DNA from 4 places in the Oceanobacillus kimchii X50 genome. Region 4 is predicted to be linked to each of the others. Evidence: riboswitches for the same ligand, from Rfam matches in the RefSeq annotation. Region 4 holds a riboswitch; each other region holds the start of a gene.
What was found. A riboswitch is a leader RNA that binds a small molecule or an ion and turns the genes downstream of it on or off. The one in region 4 is predicted to bind S-adenosylmethionine.
Positions count from the first base shown of each region.

Region 1: another riboswitch for S-adenosylmethionine. It lies ahead of C794_RS18120 (iron-containing alcohol dehydrogenase family protein); the one in region 4 lies ahead of C794_RS16470 (O-acetylhomoserine aminocarboxypropyltransferase/cysteine synthase family protein).
Region 2: another riboswitch for S-adenosylmethionine. It lies ahead of C794_RS17135 (methionine ABC transporter ATP-binding protein); the one in region 4 lies ahead of C794_RS16470 (O-acetylhomoserine aminocarboxypropyltransferase/cysteine synthase family protein).
Region 3: another riboswitch for S-adenosylmethionine. It lies ahead of C794_RS12615 (methionine ABC transporter ATP-binding protein); the one in region 4 lies ahead of C794_RS16470 (O-acetylhomoserine aminocarboxypropyltransferase/cysteine synthase family protein).

Region 1 covers NZ_CM001792.1:3,568,844-3,574,636, forward strand. The annotation lists gene C794_RS18105 (methionine ABC transporter permease) at 4-675, opposite strand; gene C794_RS18110 (methionine ABC transporter ATP-binding protein) at 650-1,687, opposite strand; gene C794_RS18115 (MetQ/NlpA family ABC transporter substrate-binding protein) at 1,728-2,549, opposite strand; gene C794_RS18120 (iron-containing alcohol dehydrogenase family protein) at 2,546-3,679, opposite strand; SAM riboswitch class I at 3,788-3,907, opposite strand; gene C794_RS20030 (glycoside hydrolase family 84 protein) at 4,355-5,793, shown strand, end outside.
Region 2 covers NZ_CM001792.1:3,367,688-3,373,480, reverse strand. The annotation lists gene C794_RS17150 (M20 family metallopeptidase) at 1-205, opposite strand, end outside; gene C794_RS17145 (MetQ/NlpA family ABC transporter substrate-binding protein) at 232-1,095, opposite strand; gene C794_RS17140 (methionine ABC transporter permease) at 1,122-1,784, opposite strand; gene C794_RS17135 (methionine ABC transporter ATP-binding protein) at 1,774-2,799, opposite strand; SAM riboswitch class I at 2,901-3,017, opposite strand; gene C794_RS17130 (YxcD family protein) at 3,145-3,444, opposite strand; gene C794_RS17125 (S66 family peptidase) at 3,707-4,741, opposite strand; gene C794_RS17120 (response regulator) at 4,923-5,561, opposite strand; gene C794_RS17115 (GAF domain-containing sensor histidine kinase) at 5,558-5,793, opposite strand, start outside.
Region 3 covers NZ_CM001792.1:2,423,357-2,429,149, reverse strand. The annotation lists gene C794_RS12645 (DinB family protein) at 1-238, shown strand, start outside; gene C794_RS12635 (arsenate reductase family protein) at 1,149-1,505, shown strand; gene gcvH (glycine cleavage system protein GcvH) at 1,574-1,954, shown strand; gene C794_RS12625 (ribonuclease M5) at 2,176-2,532, shown strand; gene C794_RS12620 (thioredoxin family protein) at 2,560-2,868, shown strand; SAM riboswitch class I at 2,950-3,048, shown strand; gene C794_RS12615 (methionine ABC transporter ATP-binding protein) at 3,175-4,203, shown strand; gene C794_RS12610 (methionine ABC transporter permease) at 4,193-4,861, shown strand; gene C794_RS12605 (MetQ/NlpA family ABC transporter substrate-binding protein) at 4,935-5,774, shown strand.
Region 4 covers NZ_CM001792.1:3,224,752-3,230,544, reverse strand. The annotation lists gene C794_RS16480 (YpmS family protein) at 1-481, opposite strand, end outside; gene C794_RS16475 (SGNH/GDSL hydrolase family protein) at 493-1,422, opposite strand; gene C794_RS16470 (O-acetylhomoserine aminocarboxypropyltransferase/cysteine synthase family protein) at 1,934-3,604, opposite strand; SAM riboswitch class I at 3,709-3,818, opposite strand; gene rarD (EamA family transporter RarD) at 3,906-4,820, opposite strand; gene megL (methionine gamma-lyase) at 5,105-5,793, shown strand, end outside.

The DNA of each region.
Region 1 (5,793 bases), 340 kb from region 4:
AGTTTAATCTTTTTTCAATCGTGCAGCAAAGTAATTGCCGAGCGACTGTAATCCTTGCACTAAAATAATCAGGAGAATAACGGTTACGTACATCACATCTACTTCATATCGTAAGTGACCATATCGATATGCGAGATCGCCAAGGCCTCCACCGCCAACTAAGCCAGCCATAGCAGATGCTCCGATTAGTCCGATGATCGCAATCGTTAACCCGAGAACAATAGAGGAGCGAGATTCCCGTACAAGTACATGCCACACGATATGTCTCGTTTTAATCCCCATCGCTTCATATGCTTCAATGACACCACGGTTTACTTCCAGTAATGCAGACTCCATTAACCGAGCGATATAAGGCGCCGTATAAACGACCAATGGAACGATAACGCCTTTGACACCGATCGATGTTCCGACAATAAATTTTGTAAAAGGCAGAATGAAGAATAATAGAATGATAAACGGAACCGAACGAATAATATTGATGACGATATTCAACACATTATAAACGAGTTTATTACTGAGTGCTTTCCCCGGTCTCGTTAAAACAAGTAGAATTCCTAGCGGTAACCCAATCAAGACTGAAATAGCAAGGGATATACCGACCATCTGAAACGTTTGAATCGTCGACATCCATAAATCCGAACCCCATGCATCAAGAAACGCGTTGATTTTCTCCATCGAACGTCACTCCTTCCACATGTACTTGTTGGTCTTGTAAAAACTGAAACGCATTGTTTATCTCCGCTTGTTCCCCTTTGAAGTGAACAAGTAATTGTCCGAATGCTTCTTCCTTAATTCGTGTAATACTACCGGACAAAATATTCGGATAGATATTGTATTTTTTCGTTACGAGCGCAAGCGCCGGATCTCCCGATGATTCTCCGAAGAAAGATAATTTAGCTACTTGGCCATTCTCACTCAATCGATCTACTAAGTCATCCGGAATGTCATGCGAGAATAAACTGTTCACAAACCGCTTCGTTGTCCGTTGCTGTGGTGAAATGAAAATATCTTTAGTATTGCCTTCCTCAATCACTTCGCCATTTTCCATGACAGCGACCCGATCGCAAATTCGCTGGATGACATTCATCTCATGCGTAATCAGCAAGATCGTAATTCCGAGTTCTTTATTTATTCGTAATAATAGATCTAGGATCGCCTCTGTTGTATCTGGATCGAGTGCACTTGTCGCTTCATCACTTAACAGAACTTCTGGCTCATGAGACAATGCTCGGGCAATCGCCACTCGTTGTTTTTGCCCACCGGAGAGCTCTGACGGGTATGCATCATGCTTGTCGGCTAAGCCAACGATATCCAAGTATTTCTGCACCCTTTCCTTTACTGCCTGTTTATCGAGGCCAGTTAATTTCAGCGGAATAGCGATATTATCGTAGACAGTTGCTGTCTTTAATAGATTAAACCCTTGAAAAATCATCCCGATATGACTTCTGGTGTCTCGGAGTTTTCCTGCCTTTAACGTGGTTAATTCTACATCATTTACTTTTACCGATCCTTGATCCGGCTGTTCCAGTAAATTCACACAACGAATCAATGTACTCTTCCCGGCGCCACTATAGCCGATTACGCCATATATTTCGCCTTTTCCAACGGATAAAGAAACATCTTTTAATGCATGAATATCTCCTTGTTTTCCTGAAAAAGTCTTTGTGATGTTCGTTAATTCAATCATATGTTTATGCTCCTTCCGTTACGCTCATTTCCTTACTCCCTTACCATGAAGGAATGAGCGATCCGCCAAATTCCTCTTCGATGAACGTTTTGACTTCTTCACTACGATAAATATCTGCTAGTTTCTGGATGATTTCATCGTCTTCGTTTTCTGCCCTCACCGCAGCATGGTTAATGTAAGGAGAATCTTTCGGCTCAATATAAATAGAGTCTTCCGTAGGGGTAAATCCGGCTTCGATAGCAAAATTTGTATTAATCGCAGCTGCATCCAATTCCTCTAACTGACGTGCAATCTGCGCAGAATCTAGTTCCACAAATTCATAATTGCCGTTATTCTTATCAATGTCACGAACCGTAGAATTAATTCCTGTCTCCGAATCCAACTCAATTAAACCAGCTTGTTCAAATAGTAAAAGTGCACGACCACTATTTGTAGGGTCACTAGGCAGTCCGATGGTGGATCCCTCAGGTAATTCAGACACATCATCGACATCTAATGAATAAATCCCCATCGGGAAAGTAACGGTATCAAATGATTTCACTAAATCTAAGTTTCTATCTTCTTTAAACGCATTAAAATACGGTTCTGTTTGGAAGATATTTAAATCAATCTCCCCTTCAGCTAAAGCAACGTTTGGCATAACATAATCCGTGAACACCTTTGACTCGATTTCGATGCCTTCCTCTTCTGCTAGTTCCGTTACTTTTTCAAGAATTTCTTCATGTGGCCCTGCCGTTACACCGATGACTAATTTTTCATCATCGTACAATCCTTGACCCGACCCGCTAGATTCCTCACTGCCACACGCAGCCAATAATGATATTGCTAAAAGTACGATCGCTATTAATAATCCTTTTTTCATGATGTTTTCTCTCCTCTTTTTTCCGTGTAATAGGCTTGATTATATTTCTCTACTTGCTGTAACGCACCAGCTAATGATTCCGCCGTAACTTCCTTATTCATAAAATGAATCGACTCTTGCGGCAGAATTGCTTTCTGAATGATTTTCTCCACGAGCTCCGTATTGGTTACATCAATGCCGATTCCTTGTAAACTAGACGGCAATTGCCATTGATCGTAAAAATCGAGTAGACGCAAAAGCTCATCCTCTTTGTTTTCGAATGCCAATTGGCCAAGAATTCCGTATGCGACGAGCTCTCCGTGTAAGAAGTTTTTTGCCTCGATTGCTTCCGTTAATCCATTATGTATCGAATGCGCACCGGCAATTCTCCCTGCTTTATCGCCAAATCCGCCTACCATTCCACCCGTGATGATGATCGCCTCGATAACTCGAATAAATGCAGGCGTAACTTGTTTAGTGCGTGCGGCATCCAGTGCAGCCTTTCCATCCTTCAGTAGTACATCCCGGCAAATCCCCGCAGAAAATTGCGAAACTTTCACTGGTACAGGCGCTTCTTCATTCGGGTAAAAACTCTCGATCAATGCATCTGCTTCATAAAATTTTGCCAGTGTATCACCTATCCCCGCCCTTAAATATTCTATTGGGGCATGTGCAATGATAGCTGGTTCTACTAAGACAAGCGTGGTCGCCAACGGAAAATCCGTATAATGTGTAAATGCCCCATCGCTGTCATAGAAAACACTAAGCGGTGTCCACGCAGCACAAGTCGCAGCAATCGTCGGAATTAAAATCGATTTAACATCTGCTTTCACAGCTGCAGCCTTCGTAATATCGAGCGCTGTCCCGCCGCCAATACCAATCACAGCATCCACAGAATGTTGATGAAGCTGATTCGCTATGGTCTCTGCTTTTTCTAGCGTGGTATGACCTTCGATAAAGATGATATTCGGTTCTACTTGCTCCACTAATACATAAGGTAAATACGGCTTTGTCGCCTGCCATGATTTCTTCCCTGCGATAACTTGTATACGGTCAACTGATAATTCTTCAAGGAGTACAGGAATTTCCTCTAAGACATCAGAGCCAATCCGATAATGACCAGGAGCTCCTTTAACAATAGATGTGGACATAAACCCTTCCTCTTTTCTCATGGTGTAAATTTTTTTGGGAAACTAAAAATGCCTCCCGATTTGAACTCGAGAGGCATAACATAACAATACGTAAGTCATTCATCACCTCTCTTATTTCTCAAAATACTATCCGTATTTTGCAGGATTTAGCACCTATTCATCATTGGAATTAAGATGAACGGTTGCCGGGCGTCACAGGGCCAGTCCCTCAGCCACTCTCAATAAGAGATATTAGCGTATTTAATTTTAATTATCATACTATTACGGTTTTTACTAATTGTCAATAGAGTTAGTTAGGTTTTTTTAGTAAACAGGCAGCAAAAAACTCTACTATTCCTTTTAATGAGTATATTTTCTTAAAATTCAGTAAAAACATTGACACACGAAATTATAACTTTTAAGATAGATTCATATATAAATGAGACCGCTTTATTATAGTGGGAATCGTATTCAACCATTGGGGGACGTGTTATTACAATCTAGGGAAGTCACAGATAATCCTATTACATTTTAACAAATAGGATTATCGCTTCTAAACCTCGGGAGGTGTATTCTCCGCAATAATTCTAAGAAATAAACCAGGACAAGCAGGAAAGCCATTCAAATTTAGTTTTTCGATCCTTTACGCCTTTTTGATCTTGTACGACAAATACAAAAAAGAAAGGAATAAAGAAAATGAAAAAACAACTGTTATGGTATTCACCTATTATCGCAATGTTGCTCGTTAGCTTTACAACGGTATCGTTCACCTCACACATAAACGCGGAAAGCAAAAGTACGGAAGTGGAATACGAATTCTACCCAACACCCCAGAGTGTCGAATACGGGGAAGGTGCGCTAACCCTCAACAAGGATATTCAAGTTGTTTATGATGACACGATTGATGATGCCACAAGGAAAAAAGTAACCGAAATATTTGCCACCAATAACCTGCCCATACCGGAAATCACAGAAGAACCTTCCAAAGATGCCATTACTCTTTTTGTCGGAACCGTAGAATCTGGTGGCCCAGCAGCAAAGAACGCGGAGAATACACTTGATTCGAATAATATGGACTTTGATCAGATTGATGCTTACCAATTGGAAATTAGCAACAATACGATGACGGTGATTGGTAAAGATACCGATGCTGCATTTTATGGGATTGTCTCCCTCGAAAAAATACTCAGCCAGCGTTCTGATAATCAAATTAAACACTTAGAAATCAACGATTATGCGAATACGAAAGTGAGAGGTTTTATCGAAGGTTATTACGGCATACCTTGGAGTAATGATGATCGTAAATCATTGATGGAATTCGGTGGACAACTCAAGGCGAATTCCTATGTCTTCGCTCCGAAGGACGATCCATACCATAGGGAACAATGGGAAGAACTCTATCCTGAAGATATGTTAGAAGAGATTCGCGAATTGGCAGAAGTTGGGCGTGATAGTAAAACGCAATTTGTTTGGACCATCTCCCCGCTTGGCGAAGTTGCTGAAATTGCCCGTGAAGAAGGCGAAGAAGCTGCCATGGCATTACTCGATGAAAACACAGAAAAAATGCTTACGAAATTCGATCAATTATACGACGTAGGTGTACGACAGTTTGGCGTTTTAGGTGACGATGTTGGTTCGCTGCCATTAGATTATGTCGCTGAACTGATGAATTCTGTTTCAGAATGGGCCCAGGAAAAAGGTGATGTGAGGGATACACTATATACGCCTGCAGCCTATAATTCTGCTTGGGCTTGGGATGGCGGAGAAGAATTAAATAGACTCGAAGAAGCCTTTGACGAGAACATCCACATTCTTTGGACAGGGGAAAATACCGTCGCTCCAGTCGAGCAATATACCATCGACCGCTTTAAACATCGTGATAATAATGGCGTGGTACGTCGCGATCCACTTTTTTGGCTAAATTGGCCGGTGAATGACATTGATATGACTCGTGTGTTCCTTGGAAAAGGAGACATGCTAGAACCCGGCGTGGAAAATCTTGCAGGAGTGGTAACCAACCCGATGCAGGAAGCCGAGGCCTCAAAGGTTGCCATTTTCGCCGTTGCGGATTATACATGGAATACAGAATCCTTTGATGCTCAAACAAGCTGGGAAGACAGCATGAAGTATATTGA
Region 2 (5,793 bases), 140 kb from region 4:
AAAAGGATGTCTTATGTCCTGCAACTGCTGATTCAACAGTGAAACCTGCATCTGTTAGTGTTTGTATAAGTTTCGAACTTGCAAAAAATTCCTCATTACCAATCTCTGGTTGCGCGTGAATGTCCTGACTAATTTGAATATATTTGTCTTTATTATCCTCGATATTTTGAAAGATAGCTTCTTGATGTGATTGAACGATACTCATAATTATTCCCTCCTCAGGTATAAATGTTATTTTTTTAACTGTTCAAAGGCTTTATCTAACTGTTCTTGCGTTAATTTCACTAAGAATGAACCGCCGTTTGTATCATCTTTAATTGCTTGTTCGATATCCTCTTCTTGATAAAGTTCTACGATACGCTGGTATACTTCATTATCTTTGTCTTCTGCTCGAGTTGCGATAATATTGACATAAGGGTGTGTTGCCTCTCCATTTGCGTCTTCAATATAAATAGGATCTTCACCTGGTTCAAAGCCTGCTTGACCAGCTACACCATTGTTGATTACGGATGCAGCAACATCTGGCAATACATGGGCAGTTTGTTGTGCCGTCATCGGAATAATTTCTAAATTCAATGGGTTCTCGTCTATTTGCGAAGGGTCACCGAACATTCCAAAATTATCACTTAATGTAAGTAGGCCTGCGCTCTCTAGTACTCGCAAGGAGCGAGCTTGGTTAGATGGATCATCTGGAATGGCAATTTTGTCTCCTTCTTTCAATTCAGAAACATCACTGATCTTTTCGGAATATAATCCAATTGGTGCAAGAACAGTAGATCCAATGGGAACAATGTCTTCACCACTTTCCTTCACATATTGCCCTAAGAAAGCAATGTGTTGGAAAGCATTGATATCAATATCTCCCTGAGCTAAGGCGTTGTTCGGCAATGTATAATCAGCAAACTCGATAAGTTCGATGTTGATTCCTTCTTCTGCTGCTTTTTCTTTAAGAAGGGGCCATTGAACTCCATCGGCACCATTCACTCCAATTTTTACAGTCACTTCTTCATCTCCAGCTTTGGCCTCATCACTTCCGCAAGCTGCCAAAAATAATATAAAACTTAATAATGCTAGTAAAATAAATGATTTTCTCATGTGAAATTCCTCCTAATAGGTGTCAATTAACGACGCATAATTTTTTTGGAAATAGTGTTACCAAGCCATTGAGCTAGCTGAACCATAACAATAAGTATGATTACAGTCACAAGCATAACGCTGCCGTCGAATCGCTGATATCCATATGTCATCGCGATATGTCCAAGACCACCGCCGCCAACTGTACCTGCCACAGCAGAGAAGTCGATTAACGAAATAGATACAAATGTAAGTCCAAGGATTAATGGTCCTAGCGCTTCTGGAATTAATACAGTGAAAATGATCTTTATTGGACTGGCCCCCATGGCTTTAGCGGCTTCAATAACTCCAGGGTCAATACTTACAAGATTATTTTCTACAACTCTTGCAATGGTAAAACTAGCAACAATTGTCATTGGGAAAATTGCAGCAGCAGTGCCTATTGTGGTACCAATGACGAGTCTTGTAACTTGTGAGATTGCTACTAGAAAAATGATAAATGGGATTGGACGAATGATATTAATAATAAAGTTCAGTACGTTAAAGATAATCTTGTTTTCTAGTATGTTGTTTTCACGAGTTACAAATAGCAATAAACCCATGCATATACCTAGAATGGAACCAAAAAATAATGTTGCTGCGACCATGAGTAATGTTTCTCCTGTTGCCTCTACAATTCGTGGCCAAAATGTACTCCAATCAACCCCCATGTGTATACACCTCCTCCATATCAACAATCGTTTCTAATTCATGAATAACCAGTTGTACTTGCTGTTCATCTCCTTCAAAAGAGACAATGAGATTTCCGAATAATTTTTCTTGTAGTTCACGCACGGATCCATATACAATATTAAAGTCGATGTTATGTTTGCGTGTTGTACTTGATAAGATGGGATCAGTGGCTCTTTCACCTTTGAACAAAACACGATAAAGATTACCTCCTCCAGCTTCCGTCCACTCTTTTAGTACTTTTTCAGACGGAAGTTCTTGTTGAACCGAACGAATAAATCGTTTTGTTGTTTCGTGAGAAGGATTTGTAAAAGTATCAAACACATTTCCACTCTCAATGACTTTACCTTCTTCCATCACAGCCACTTTGTTACATATTGACTGAATAACTCCCATTTCATGAGTGATAAGTAGAATGGTTATACCTAAATCTCGATTTACTCTTTTTAATAGTTTCAAGATATCTGATGTTGTATTTGGATCTAAAGCAGAAGTCGCTTCATCACAAATTAAAATATCGGGTGATGTAGCCAGTGCCCTTGCAATCCCAACACGTTGTTTTTGTCCACCTGATAACTGGTCTGGATAATCTTTTGCTTTATCGGATAATCCAACAAATTGTAGCAGTTCAGTAACTCTTTTATTTACTGAACTTTTTGATGTACCAGCAAGTTTGAGTGGATATGCAATATTTCCGGCGACTGTCCGTGATTGGAATAAATTGAAGTTCTGAAAAATCATTCCTATATTTCTTCTACGCTCTCGCAATTGCTTGGCGGATAATTTTCCAACATCTATTCCTTGGATGTGTACCGAGCCTTCGGTAGGACGCTCGAGCATATTTACCAATCGAAGCAAAGTGCTTTTTCCTGCGCCACTGAATCCGATGATTCCATAAATATCTCCTTTCTCAACCGTTATAGATACTTCTTTTACAGCTTCCACTTTTCTTTTTCCAAGTGTAAATATTTTTGTTACATTCTGAAATTCAATCATGTCTTAACCCCCACCAAGTGATGAAATAAAAAATCCCTCATTTCTTGAAAGACAAGAAATGAGGGATTCGTAACCATATGTATATATGTAGAAGCCATCGTTTCTCATCTTCCAAATGCTGGTTTGCATTTGCAGGAATTGGCACAGTATTCTTTAATATAAAGAATCCGCTGCCGAGATGTCATAGGGCCTGATCCCTCAATCTCTCTGGATAAGAAAAAACGTAAAATATTTAGTTGTTATATTGAAAGTAATTCTAGATGATAAAATAAATTAAGTCAATATGGTATTAAAAATAAAATTATTCTGATAAATAGTCCGAGTGTAGTAAATGAAGAAATTGTACTATTCATCTTCACTACGAAGTCTTGCATAGATACCATTTGTCCGGTTTAAATCAAGCTTGAGTCCAGCATATGGATTTGCGTGTAAATTTTCTTTAATCCATTCACGTAGAGCAGAAATAATATGTTTTGTTACAATTTCTTGCTTGCCATATACTGTGGTTATTTCTGCAGAGAAACCGGAATAATCATCATAAAAAAGTTCAACTTCCACTTCAGCTGGCTCAATTTTGCGTTGGCGAGCAATATATATACATACGGCAAGAATAATATCTTCCTCGGGAATGATTAGCTTCGTCACTTCCAAAGCTCCTCTTCATTTTGATGTTGATTTTGTAGTAATAACTTCTCTGCAAACTTCCTCATCACATAGGCTCCCTTTTCTATGAAGTCGGTCACTTTATTTTACTATAATTATGTCAAATTTATGAAGTGAAACGATTTTTTAGTAATAGGAAATATTTTCCGAACTAGTATATAAAGGTTCACAATTTATCGTATTCCGACAGTAAACATACTCTTCAATCGAGTGCAAAGTGAAGCCCAACTTAAGAGAGAAGCGTTCAATCCTGTACAGCGCTTTCCATGATAGAGAAAGTAGCTTGGTTACAGTTAATTCCTGCCATGCGACCATATGGGAGTGTTGCTTTCGGTTCACTATGCCCGAAACTTACATTATAAAGAACTGGTAGTTTCGATAGACCATTTTCTTTGAGTACATCTGTAATTACTTTTTTATACTCCTTGTAATAGGTTTCTCCATGCGGTTTCGCAAATATAATCCCATTCGCATTTTGAAGTATTCCTTGTGTAGCATAATTTTGTAACCATCGAGCGAGAAGCTCTGGTTTTGGCTCTTCTTCTGAAGTTTCGAAAAATAATATTGAATTTTTCCAATGGTGGATTTCTGGCCAAAGATTCGTGCCTTTTATACTTTCCATAGAGTCGATACATCCACCAATTAATCGTCCTTGGACAATACCTTCTCCTTGTAAAATTTCATATGATTTATTAGGGTAAGTCGTTCTTTTCGTGTCTTTATTTTTAATATTCCATTCTAGGAACTCACTTGTCCAATGCTCTGGTGGTTCGATATCTCCAATTATATTGTTCGAGAATAATGTGTTATGGATATGATTGATGGTATATGGATCCATTTCAACATTTTCAGCGAAATCCGTCATGATAGCAGGTCCATAAAAGGAAGATATCCCGGCCTTATAACAGAAAAAATGAGAAATTGTTGTATCCGAATATCCTAAGAATATTTTAGGATTTTTATGAATTACATCGAATTCAATATAGGGTAAAAGGCGAATACTATCTTCACCGCCTATGTTTGAAATAATTGCTTTTATTTCTGGATCTTCAAAAGCGTCCATTAGATCTTTTGCACGTGCTTCTGGATGCTCATGAAGATATGTTTCTCCTTTTAAACTATTAGGAGTAGGAATTACTTGTAAACCAAATACTTCTTCTAAACGTTTAACTCCTTGGTCATAACGCCATTGTAGATTCTCCTCACCAGCACCTCCCCATGAAAGGGAAATGGTTGCAACTTTATCTCCTGCTTTTAATTTTGGTGGTTTGATTAGCATTTGGATACAACTCCTTTTTATTTTGGGATTCTTGCATGTAATGTATTAATACCCCATTGAATGAAGTTTTGTTTCACTTTCTAATAACATATCGTATTCATATTTGTTTTACAAAGAAAGACGATAAATTTCTTTCACTCTGTTAGGCGAGCTATTTTTTTGAAGCAACCTTGTACTTTTATTAATCATTCGAAATGACTTGGTGCTTTACAGCAAATAACGCCGCCTGTGTGCGATCGGAAAGATCTAATTTCGATAAAATTTTATTTATATGCGTTTTTACTGTCTTTTCTGTAATAAATAATGAAATAGCGATTTCTTTATTACTTTTCCCTTTAGCAATTTCTTTTAATACTTCTGTTTCGCGATTGGTTAATGTATTTAAACGATACGAAGGATGATGAATAGAATTGACGGGCATTAAATGATTGGTAACTTTTGGATGTAGTTGAGTTTGCCCATCCATCAGAGAAATAATACTATTAATTAGATCATCTGGTTGAATATCCTTTAGTTGATATCCAGATGCACCGGCTTCTAACGCAGGTATAACATGATTTTGCTCTGAAAAGCTTGTGAGCATCAATATTTTTACTTCCGGAAATAAGGACCGGATTTTCCTTGTTGCCTCAATACCGTTCATAACGGGCATCATTATATCCATTAGGATGATATCGGGCTTGTGGGATTGTGTAAGTTCAATTGCTTCCTGTCCATTGGAAGCTTCACCGACAATTTTTATGGGAGGTTGTGTTTTTAAAAACATAACTAGACCACGTCGAACTACATGATGGTCATCTGCTATCAATACTTTAATCAAGTTTGATTTTCCTCCTTTAATAGTGGGATTGAAATTTGAATAAAAGTTCCCATCCCGACTTTTGATGTAAGCTGAAACTTGCCACCTATTTCTTCTGCACGTGATTGCATACTACGTAATCCCATGGTAGGCATCTCAAAATCTTTATCATAAAAGAAACCTGCGCCATTATCTGATATTGAAAGAATGATGTTTGATCCTTCTGTATTCATTTCAATGAAAATATCCTGTT
Region 3 (5,793 bases), 800 kb from region 4:
CATAGCAGAAGCATATAATAAAATGGTTCAGATGGTAAAAGATCAGGTAGAACAACAACTTACTGATGAAGCGTTAAATGAACAAGTGGACAGTTTTGGTACACCTATCCCTCGTGGTGCGATACTAAGAAAGATGGTTGATCATCAAACACATCATCGTGGTCAAATGACTGTGTTATTAAGACAAGCTGGTTTATCTGTACCTGGTGTTATGGGGCCAACAAAAGAAGACCAATAAGTTCTAGTTTAAATTTTACTTATCATAATAATTAAAATATGGTATATTATAGATAGAGAGTAAGACGATAAATAAAAAGTCGTCTCATGTAACTAAACATGAGACGACTTCCAATAGACCAACCCCAAAAGCGGGGAAGGCACACCGAAGGCAATAATCCCTCAGCGCCGGGCTAAAGCACATGAGGGGTTATTTTTTTTGGTTGATCTCGGACATAATAAACGCAATCAGTGTTCCAAAAGAAATCATAAGCGTCAATACGCCTTCCATATCCATAGGCACCACCCCCCTTCAAAGGAAATACCTTTAAAGGAAATGTGTGTACCTAGCACCCTCATGTGAAGCCGGTCTATTATAGTAATAGTGTAACATATATAAACAGAATTCATTCTAGTCTATTTGTTGTGTTTTTAATAATATATCAATATTTTAGTGGACCAAAACTGTTTACAGTATGTTTAGGCCATTTTGTCGTGCCAATATTAGCTAGTTCAATAGCAACTTGTTTTGGTCTTCATTCTCATCCTTCACCTCGTATAGCTACTCTGATAAATAACCTACCATTGCATAACTTGCAAATATGGTATTCTCCACAAATAAATCTTTAGTAAATGACTACATAAAGACTCCTACAAAAATTGAACTCCAACATATGTAAGCAAATATTTAAAGTTGAATCAGATCAAACTTATTTTTTCACCGTTTGTTATTTCGAATTAGCTTGATAAAGAGAAAGTAATTTCTTGGTTATATCTTTTGTCACTTGTTCCAGGTGATATTTCACCTATAGATGAGAGATACGTTTTCAATTAGGAGTTATTTTGTTTTTTTAAACTCATACCAACTAGATGTATAACGAAATCAAATGTGGTAAAATGTCCACGATAAGAAAACATGTAGGAGGAATATGATGGCTATAAAATTTTATTGGTATCCTAATTGTGGCACATGTAAGAAAGCAAAAAAATGGTTTGATGATAATCAAATAGACTATGAAGCAATACATATTGTGAACGAGACTCCTTCTTCTGATCAGATTCAAAATTGGATGGATATCAGTGAGTTTCCTGCAAAGAAATTTTTCAATACAAGCGGGAAAAAGTATCGGGAACTTAATATTAAAGATAAAGTCAATCAGTTATCCGAGAAAGAGATAGCAGATTTATTAAGTTCGGATGGTATGCTAATTAAACGCCCGATTGTTACGGACGGGAAAAATCTAACAATTGGGTTTAAAGAAGATTCCTTTGAAAAGGTTTGGAAGTAATTTTAACTAGAAAAATGATATTATAGATTGTATAGTTAAAATGGAATGATAATTTGGAGGGATTGTTTATGAGTTTGCCACAAGATTTATTGTATTCTAAAGAGCACGAATGGGTAAAACAAGAAGATGGGAAATTACGCATCGGGATTACAGACTTTGCTCAAGATGAATTGGGAGACATTGTGTTTGTCGAACTTCCTGAAATTGGGGAAGAGTTAAAAGCTGATGAACCCTTTGGGAGTGTAGAGTCTGTAAAGACAGTATCTGAACTCTATGCACCAGTAAGTGGAAAAGTAGTCGAAATCAACGATGAGTTGGAAGATAGCCCAGAGTATGTTAATGAATCTCCATATGAAAAAGCTTGGATGATTGTGATTGAACCATCCGACGAAAAGGAACTTGAAGAATTATTATCTGCAGAGAAATACGAGGCGTTTATTCAAGACTAATTTTTAGGCTGACAATTACACGTTATTTGTGTATAGTCAGCCTTTGTTTTATCATATAATGATAATATACAAATACTAGCTTATATTTCGATTAATGTATCAGTGAAGACGGTTTAAGTGTTTTGAGAATCGAATTATCATAAGTTTTATGGGAGATCTTTATTCCAAATCAAGTCGTGCTAAATAAGCATGTTTCTTGCTTACATAAGGAGTGCTATGCGATGATGACAAATGAATCTAATAAAGTAATAATTGTAGAAGGTTTGTCGGATAAACGACAGATTGAAAAAATCATTGATGATCATGTTATAATCGTTTGTACAAATGGGACTTTAGGTGTTGAAAAACTAGATGAACTACTAGAAACGTATCAATTAGATGAAAAAGATGTCTATATATTAGTAGATGAGGACCCTTCTGGTATGAAATTGAGAAAACAATTAGCGAGGGAATTACCTCATGCAGAACATATTTATGTGAGCAGTGAGTATCGCGAAGTTGCGGCTACACCTATGAAAGTTTTAGCTAATGTATTAATCGGAGCGAGATTTACAGTCCACCCATCTTATTTAATATAAAGAAAAGAACGATAAAGGTGATATATTATGAAGGAATGGAATAAACAAATGGAACGAGGTGTGATATATATTTACACACCATTTTGTGGAACTTGTTCGGTTGCGAGGGCGATGTTGGATAATATTGAACGACTTCACCAACAAGACATTTTTCACGAAATAAACGCATCTATTCACCCTGAATATATGCAGAACAACCAAATTGAAAGTGTACCATGCTTATTATTTATGGAAAATGGGGAAATTGTCGAAAGAATATATACGTTTTATTCAACTGCAAATATATATGATTATTTGATAAAATATCAACCAGAATTATTTTCAAATGCGACGTAATTTATTGATTGACAGTCCTATAAGCGCGTGCTAAGATAGGTACACTGAATTAATTAAAAATAACCATTAAAAATATGATATCTCTTATCTAGAGCGGTGGAGGGACTGGCCCTTTGAAACCGCGGCAACCTTCATAATTAATGAAAGGTGCCAATTCCTGCAGAAAATGAAAGATGAGAGAACGTCAGACGATATACGATAAGTACGTACGTCTTTCTGTTCTCTTACAGAAAGGCGTTTTTATTTTGACGAATTTTGGAGAAACTAAACGAAATGGTTGTTGGAGAGTAAGAGGAGGAATAAAGATTGATATCCATAGAAGGGTTAAGTAAAGTATTTTCATTAAATAAAAAAGACATCAAAGCTGTAGACTCATTGACCCTCAATATTGAAGATGGCGATATTTATGGCGTAATCGGTTATAGTGGAGCCGGAAAGAGTACGTTTGTACGTTTAATAAATCGACTAGAGGAACCTACATCTGGAAAAGTAACAATAGGAGATCAAATAATCACGGAATTAAATAAAAGTGATCTTCGTGTTGCACGACAAGATATAGGTATGATATTTCAACATTTTAATTTATTATGGTCACGTACGGTAGAGGACAATATTGGGTTTCCTTTAGAAATTGCTGGTGTTGATAAGCAAGAAAGAAAACGTAGAGTAAAAGAATTAATTGGATTAGTTGGTCTTGAAGGTAGAGAGAAATCATATCCTTCACAATTAAGCGGCGGACAAAAACAGCGTGTTGGAATTGCTAGAGCCCTAGCGAATTCCCCTAAAGTATTACTATGTGATGAAGCTACTTCTGCTCTAGATCCAGAAACGACTAATCAAATCTTATCATTATTACAAGACATTAATGAGAAATTAAATTTAACGATAATCTTAATTACCCATGAAATGCATGTTATTCGTAAAATTTGTAATCGTGTAGCTGTAATGGAGCAAGGAAAAGTAGTAGAAGAGGGACAAGTCCTAGATGTGTTTACAAATCCGAAACAATCAGTGACTAGAAAGTTCGTTGAACAGGTTATGAGTTCTAATGAGGATAGTGATATGTCAACGATCGTTGAAAATTATCCGAATGGGGTTTTATATCGAATTCATTTCTTAGGGGAGACTACAAATCAAACCTTAATCAGTCAGATAGCTAAACAATTTTCTGTAGATTTAAATATTATCCAAGGAAATATCACACAGACACAAGCAGGCAGCTATGGAGCATTGGTAGTTCAAGTAACGGGGAACGACAGTGAAATTGAACGAGCTAGAAGCTTTATCGAGAGTCAAGAGTCTGTTGAATTGGAGGTAATTCAACATGCTAAGTAGTTTATTTGAAGGGATCAAAATAGAAGATTTAATCGAAGCAACCTATGAGACGTTCTACATGACACTTATCTCAATGGTAGGAACAGCAATTTTTGGGATTTTGCTTGGGTTACTATTATTCCTAACTTCAAAAGGTAATATTTGGGAAAATCGAGTTGTGAATAATATTGTTGCAGCCTTTGTAAACATCTTCAGAGCTATACCATTTATTATACTAATTTTATTGCTATTCCCGTTTACCGATTTTCTAATGGGAACGATTCGTGGTCCTAATGCTGCTTTGCCAGCACTTATTATTGGATCTGCTCCATTCTATGCACGATTAGTAGAAATTGCACTTATTGAAGTGGATAAAGGTGTAGTGGAAGCCGCAAAAGCAATGGGAGCAAAGACAAGAACAATAATCTTTAAAGTTTTATTACCTGAATCAAAACCGGCACTCGTGTCTGGAATAACTGTTACAACAATTGCTTTGATAGGATATACCGCTATGGCTGGAGCGATTGGGGCAGGTGGACTTGGAAACTATGCTTATTATTTCGGGTTTCAGCGTCGTGACTTTGATGTTGTGTTATGGTGTACGATTATTATCGTACTTATCGTATTTATATTCCAATTCATCGGGGATGCTATTACTAGAAAACTCGATAAGCGTTAAAGAAGAATTCCTCAGGTAGCTTCACTACTTGTTGAAATAATTAATTAAAATGTTAAAAGGAGAGGACACAGAGATGAAGAAATTATTATTATTGTTAACTATTGCATTTGTGGGGTTATTAGCAGCTTGTGGAACAAGTGATGAAGGTTCATCAGGTGATGAGTCGTCTGATGAAACCACAGAAATATCAGTTGGAGCTTCTAGTGTACCGCATGCGGAAGTTTTAGAAGAAGCAAAGCCATTATTAGAAGAGCAAGGAATTACATTAAATATAGAAGAGTACCAAGATTATATCTTGCCTAATGATGATTTAGCTGATGAACGTATTGATGCAAACTATTTTCAGCATATTCCTTTTCTAGAACAAACAATTGCTGACACAGGTTATGAAATTGAATCTATTGGCGGCATACATGTGGAACCAATGGGTGTATATTCCCAAAATATAACTAGTGTTGAAGAAATCACAGAAGGCACAGAAGTAATTTTAAGTAACTCAGTTGCTGAACACGGACGTATCCTTTCTTTATTTGAAAAAGAAGGCTTAATTAAATTAGATGAAAGTGTAGAAAAGTCTGCAGCAACGATTGATGATATTGCGGAAAATCCGAAGAATCTTCAATTCTCAGCTGAAACAGAACCAGGATTCTTACCTGAGTACTATCATAGTGAAGAAGATGCGCTAGTTGTTATCAATACAAATTATGCTATTGATACTGGTTTAAACCCTTCAGAAGATGCTTTATTTGTTGAAGGTGAAGAATCAGACTATGTAAATGTCATTGCAGTTCGTTCTGAGGATAAGGATAATGAAGCATTAAACGCTCTAGTCGAAGTTTTACAATCAGAAGAAATTCAAAACTTTATCACGGAAAATTATGATGGGGCAGTGGTTCCGACACCAACTAATTAAGTAATTAAGAGTAAAATGT
Region 4 (5,793 bases):
GGTTAATCGTAACCCATTCTGGCATTGGTAAGTATCTTCCCATATATTCCATAATTTTTTTGTTCGGAAGCTCTAATAAACCTACAGATATTGATTTTTGTTTGAGTATCAGATCTCCGTTCGGTTGGACTAGTGGTTCAAGTCTAACTGATAAAGGAACCGTGGAAGAGAATACAGGTAATTCTCCCATTAAATGTACATCTTCTTCAAGTGCTATTCGATAATGATGATTTGTCCCTTCAAGTAATTTTTCGATATATGCATTTACTAAACTATTTAAATTTTGTTTTGTTGTACGAATAATAAACTCGGAACTTTCTTGTTCATTTATATCATTTGAGGATGGGTATTCATTATTCGATACAGGCCAAAAGATGAGGGAAAGAACGATAATTATCAAAAGTATATTTAAGGTAAATAACCCTATGAAAAGTTTTTTCCACTTGTTTATCTTTTTTAGTCTTCTTAATCGTTCTCTCATTATGTTCATCCTTATCTAATTGACATATAATTTAATACTCGTTCAGCAATTCTATAATACCCTTCGTAGTTCGGGTGGAAATTGTCGTCGGCATATAGGTTAATATTATTTGTATCATTAAATAAATCTTCAATTGGTATAAAAGTACTATTTTCATATTCGTCTGTAATGCTGATTCCAGTATCATTCCAGTCACTAACGATCATATCAAGCTCTTGGATGTCTTCAAAGTAATTTTTAAAAGGATTATAAATCCCTACTAAATAAATATAAGAATCGGGATTAATTTCCCGGATTTCAGTGAAAATATCTTGGAGCCTTTGCTCATAATGAACTTGTTCTACTTGAAAATCATTAATATCTAAGCTTGTGATATTTTCCTTAACCACTTGCATAATGTCGTTTGCACCAATAGTTACTAAAGCAATATCTGATTCTTGAATGGCATCAATCAAATTTTGTTCATTTCGTAATCTTTCTAGCAGTTGATCTGTTCGGTTACCTCGTTTTCCGAAGTTATCAAATTCAGCACTATATCCAGTACTATTTATTGTTCTATCAAGAATGCCAACATAACCGCCTTGCTCGGTTTCATCACCAACACCCTGAGTTAATGAATCACCAACAGCAACGATTTGTGTTTCATCTGTAGATAAGAAGTTCATCGTTCCCTGAACAGCTTCATTGATAACTTTGGGGAAGGAATTTCCTGATGTTTCTTCGGCTTCTGCATTCTCATTAGCTGTTTCGTCATTCGTATTGTCTTGTTGATTGTTTGATTTATTTTGATCTACTTGTTTTTGTAGTGCTGTTTCTTTCTCTATTTGGTCGGAGGAAAGATGCTTAAATGGATCTTGAGATTGGTAGATAAATCCAATTATAATAAGAAGTACTAACGCAACCAATCCGCTGTAGATCATAATCTTTTTCTTGTTTTTCATGTAATCACACCTATGCAGTTCTTTTCTTATATATTATGAATTAGTAAATGGATTTGTCTATGAAGAAGGCTGGAGTAGATGGATTTTTATAATAATAGTTTAATCCATTTATTGATAACCTAAACCAACAATTTATAGGAATAAAAGCACAAGCGACCGTTTAGCAACGTAGCGAGTGTCTCCCTTTTTTTTTAAGGATGGTTCGACAATGGTCGAACTTCCTTTTTTCTTTAAGATAAAGGACACGGTAAGGTGACAACCGATGATGACTTTCACCCAAGGGTATAAGTGCGACCACGCCATTCGGCAGTCTTCGTAGGGCAATTTCGTGAAGTCGCCGTTGCTGGTCGATGGAGCTAGAAGTGGCCTTATCTTTCTATGAACGATTGGAATTCCCAATTTTTATACTCTTATCTTTTCAAAAAAAAAAGCCTTCATTATGGAAGGCTCCTTATCTTATATATATTTTAATACCCTTATAAAATGAAACATAAACACATTTTAGAGCTAATTATAATTTGATTGGTTGTTTCGTCTCTTGACCATTACGAAGTTGTAGAGCGATTTTTGCTGGAGATTGATTGGTTATCACAATATTATTTTTTAATTGCGCAGATTGATTATCCGATGCAAAAACAATCGTATTTGTAGGTACTACTCCTTCGATAGACGGTATTGTCTCATCAATCCAAATAGCATCAACTTCTGTATTAAGATCACTTAAAGATGTCACCGGCAATATTTCATATCCTAGTGTTTTAAGCGGTGCTATTTGATCTTGGTCTATTTGAAGCGTAGCTATTACTTTTTTTCTCACTCCATTGCTTCGATCAAATGGAGATTGAAGTAACCATTGTACTGCAACTTCCTCTTGAGATGGTTTATTTGTACGTGATTTACCAGTAGCCTTTTCAATTGCTTGGTCAAGATCAGCGATAATATCATCGATAGACTCAAGACCTACGGATAATCGTACTAATTCTTCTGTTACACCACTTAATGCTAAGTCATCTTCGTTTAATTGTTGATGAGTGGTAGATGCCGGATGAATAATGAGAGATTTGGCATCTCCTACATTTGCAACATGTGACCATAATGAAACATTATCTATTAATGTTCGACCTGCTTCTCTACCACCAGATATTCCGAAAGTAATAATAGATCCGAAGCTTTGTTTTAAATATTTACCTGCCAGTTCGTGAGATGGATGCTCTTCTAATCCTGGATAATTCACCCATTCGACAGCTGGATGTGCTTGTAAATAGTTTGCTAATTGTAATGCATTATCCGTATGTCGTTTAATGCGTAAGTGTAATGTTTCTAATCCTTGCAGTAACAGAAAGGCATTTTGTGGGCTAAGGGATGCTCCAATATCACGCAATAACTGCACTCGAAGCTTTGTAATATATGCCTCCGCACCAAGATCAACGTATTTTAACCCATTATAACTTTCATCAGGTTTTACAAAGTCCGGGAAACGTTGGTTATTCCAATCAAACCGACCACTATCGACGACAACACCACCAATGGTTGTTCCATGCCCCCCAATCCATTTAGTTGCGGAATGAACAACAATATCTGCACCCCAAGTTAATGGCTTTGTTACATAAGGTGTAGCAAAGGTATTATCAATAATTAACGGTACACCATGCTTATGTGCTACTTCAGCAACTTTTTCAACATCAAATACATAGAGGCTAGGGTTGGTTATAATTTCACCAAAAACTGCCTTTGTCTTTTCTGTAATAGCATCTTCAATTGCTTGAGGATCTGTACCATCTACAAATTTTACATTAATTCCGTAACGTGGAAGGGTATTAGCAAATAGATTGAATGTACCTCCGTATAAGTTGCTATCTGCAACAATTTCATCTCCAGAACCAGCAATATTAAGAATTGCTAACGTAATCGCAGCCATACCGGATGATGTAGCAACAGCGCCAATACCATCTTCTAGTTGAGTAATTCGTTGTTCGAAAGCATCTACAGTTGGGTTCATAATACGTGAATAAATATTTCCTGGTTCTGCTAAACCAAATAAATTTTGTGCATGTTCGGTATCTCGAAACACATAGGATGTAGTTTGATATATTGGAACTGCACGTGATCCAGTTGATGGATCTGGTTCTTGCCCACCATGAAGTAAGATAGTTTCTGCTTGTAATGATTGAAATTTAGACATCGTATTTCCTCCTTGAAATTATTATTTTTAAAGTAATAAGAGAAGGATTAAAAAAAAAGCCCCCTTCATAAGAAGAGGACTTTGTCTTTATAAAACCGAACCTCCTCTTATCTTCCAGACAATTGTCTGTAGGATTTAGCACCTTTCAATAGCAAAATTGCCACAGGTTGCCGGGTTTCGCAGGGCCTATTCCCTCCACCACTCTTGATAAGAGATTTGCTTATTAAATTGTTATAAAGTATATCTTGTTTTCTTATTGATTGTCAACAGTAAATTTATAATTATTTTAAAATTCATATAATCAATGCTTTTTCCCTCGCTTGCGGGGTAATTGTTTATATAAGCTATACATATAAATTGCTAGTGCTAACCAAATAAATAAAAATGTGATCATATGGTGAGTAGTAAAGGATTCTTTATATAGAAATACGCCAAGAAAGAACATCACAGTCGGTGCAACATACTGTAAGAATCCAACAGAAGCGAGCGGTATTCTTCTTGCCCCCGCAGCAAATAGAAGCAAAGGAATAGCAGTAACAATGCCTCCACCTATTAAAAATAGATTTTCCACGGTCAAGATAGGATTTAATGAAAATCCTTGTGCTTGAGGAGCTAACCATATATATAATAATGCAAATGGTGTCATAACAAGTGTTTCTAACGTAAGCCCAAACATTGCACTGAGATCTAGGGTCTTCTTGATGAAACCATAAATGGCGAAAGAAGCAGCTAAAAATATCGATATCCATGGGAAGATCCCATACCCTAATGTAAGATAAATTACTGCTGCTCCAGCAAGAATAAATGAGAATATCTGCGCTTTGGTTGATGGTTCTTTTAGAATGATTAATCCCAATAATATACTTAAAATTGGATTAATATAGTAGCCTAAACTAGCTTGTAGAACGTGTCCTCCGTTGACGGCAAATATAAACAAAAACCAATTTAGTGTAATTACAATCGATGCTAAGGTGATGGAAATGATTTTTTTTCGATCTTGCTTCATATGCTTTATCGTATGTACAAAAGCCCGCCATTTTCCAGACACCATTACAAGGAAAATCATAAATACACAACTCCAAATAATACGGTGTGCAAGAATAGTTCCTGCTTCAATTGTGTCAATTTGTTTCCAATAGATTGGTAGAAATCCCCAGAGTAAGTATGCACTAAATGCAAGAATCATACCTTGCTGAAATGATGATTTATTCCCCATATTTTTTCCTTCTTTCTATAAGTACATTGAGTTTTATCTAATAATAGATGGATTTTTGAAGAGAATCAATTATTTGAATTCATGATAAAGAAAACGCTTTCATAAATGTTGTAAATACTTTATTATTGTATTTGACGATGATTAATCGTCTGTAAAAACTAAATAAGACTGTACAAGAGCTTGGACGGACACGAATGCTGGTGTTCAGCTTTTTTATTATTAATTAGGGTGGAAAACCAATATAAAAGAGGGGGATTTTGGTGAAAAAAAAGTCATATAAACATATGGAAACGTCAGTTATCCATGAAGGTTACGATTCAACACAGATGCTTGGGAGCTTGACACCTCCAATATTCCAAACATCAACATATACATTTGACTCAGCAGAACAGGGGCAAGCACGGTTTGCTGCAGAAGAGGAAGGGTATATTTATTCACGTTTAGGTAATCCAACTGTACGCATTTTGGAGGAGAGGATTGCAGCATTAGAAGGTGGAGAGCGAGGATTAGCTTTTTCATCTGGGATGGCAGCCGTATCCGCTATTTTACTTGCATTAACAAAAGCCAATGATCACATTATTTGCTCTTCAGGATTATATGGCTGTACGTATGGTTTGTTATCTATGATGGAAGAAAAGTATAACATTAGAACCGATTACTCCACTATGTTATCCGAAAAGGAATTGGAAGACCAGATAACCAAAGATACTGCATTAATTTATGTAGAAACGCCCATTAATCCTACCATGCAAGTAATTGACTTAGAATTAGTTGTGAATGTAGCTAAGAAATATCGACTGCCAGTAGTAGTTGATAATACTTTTTCGTCCCCATATTTACAGCGGCCGTTAGAATTAGGATGTGATTTTGTCATTCATAGTGCTACGAAGTATATTGGGGGGCATGGTGATGTAATTGCGGGGCTTGCAGTTGGAAAAAAAGAGATAATGGATACAATTGCCTTAACTACGCA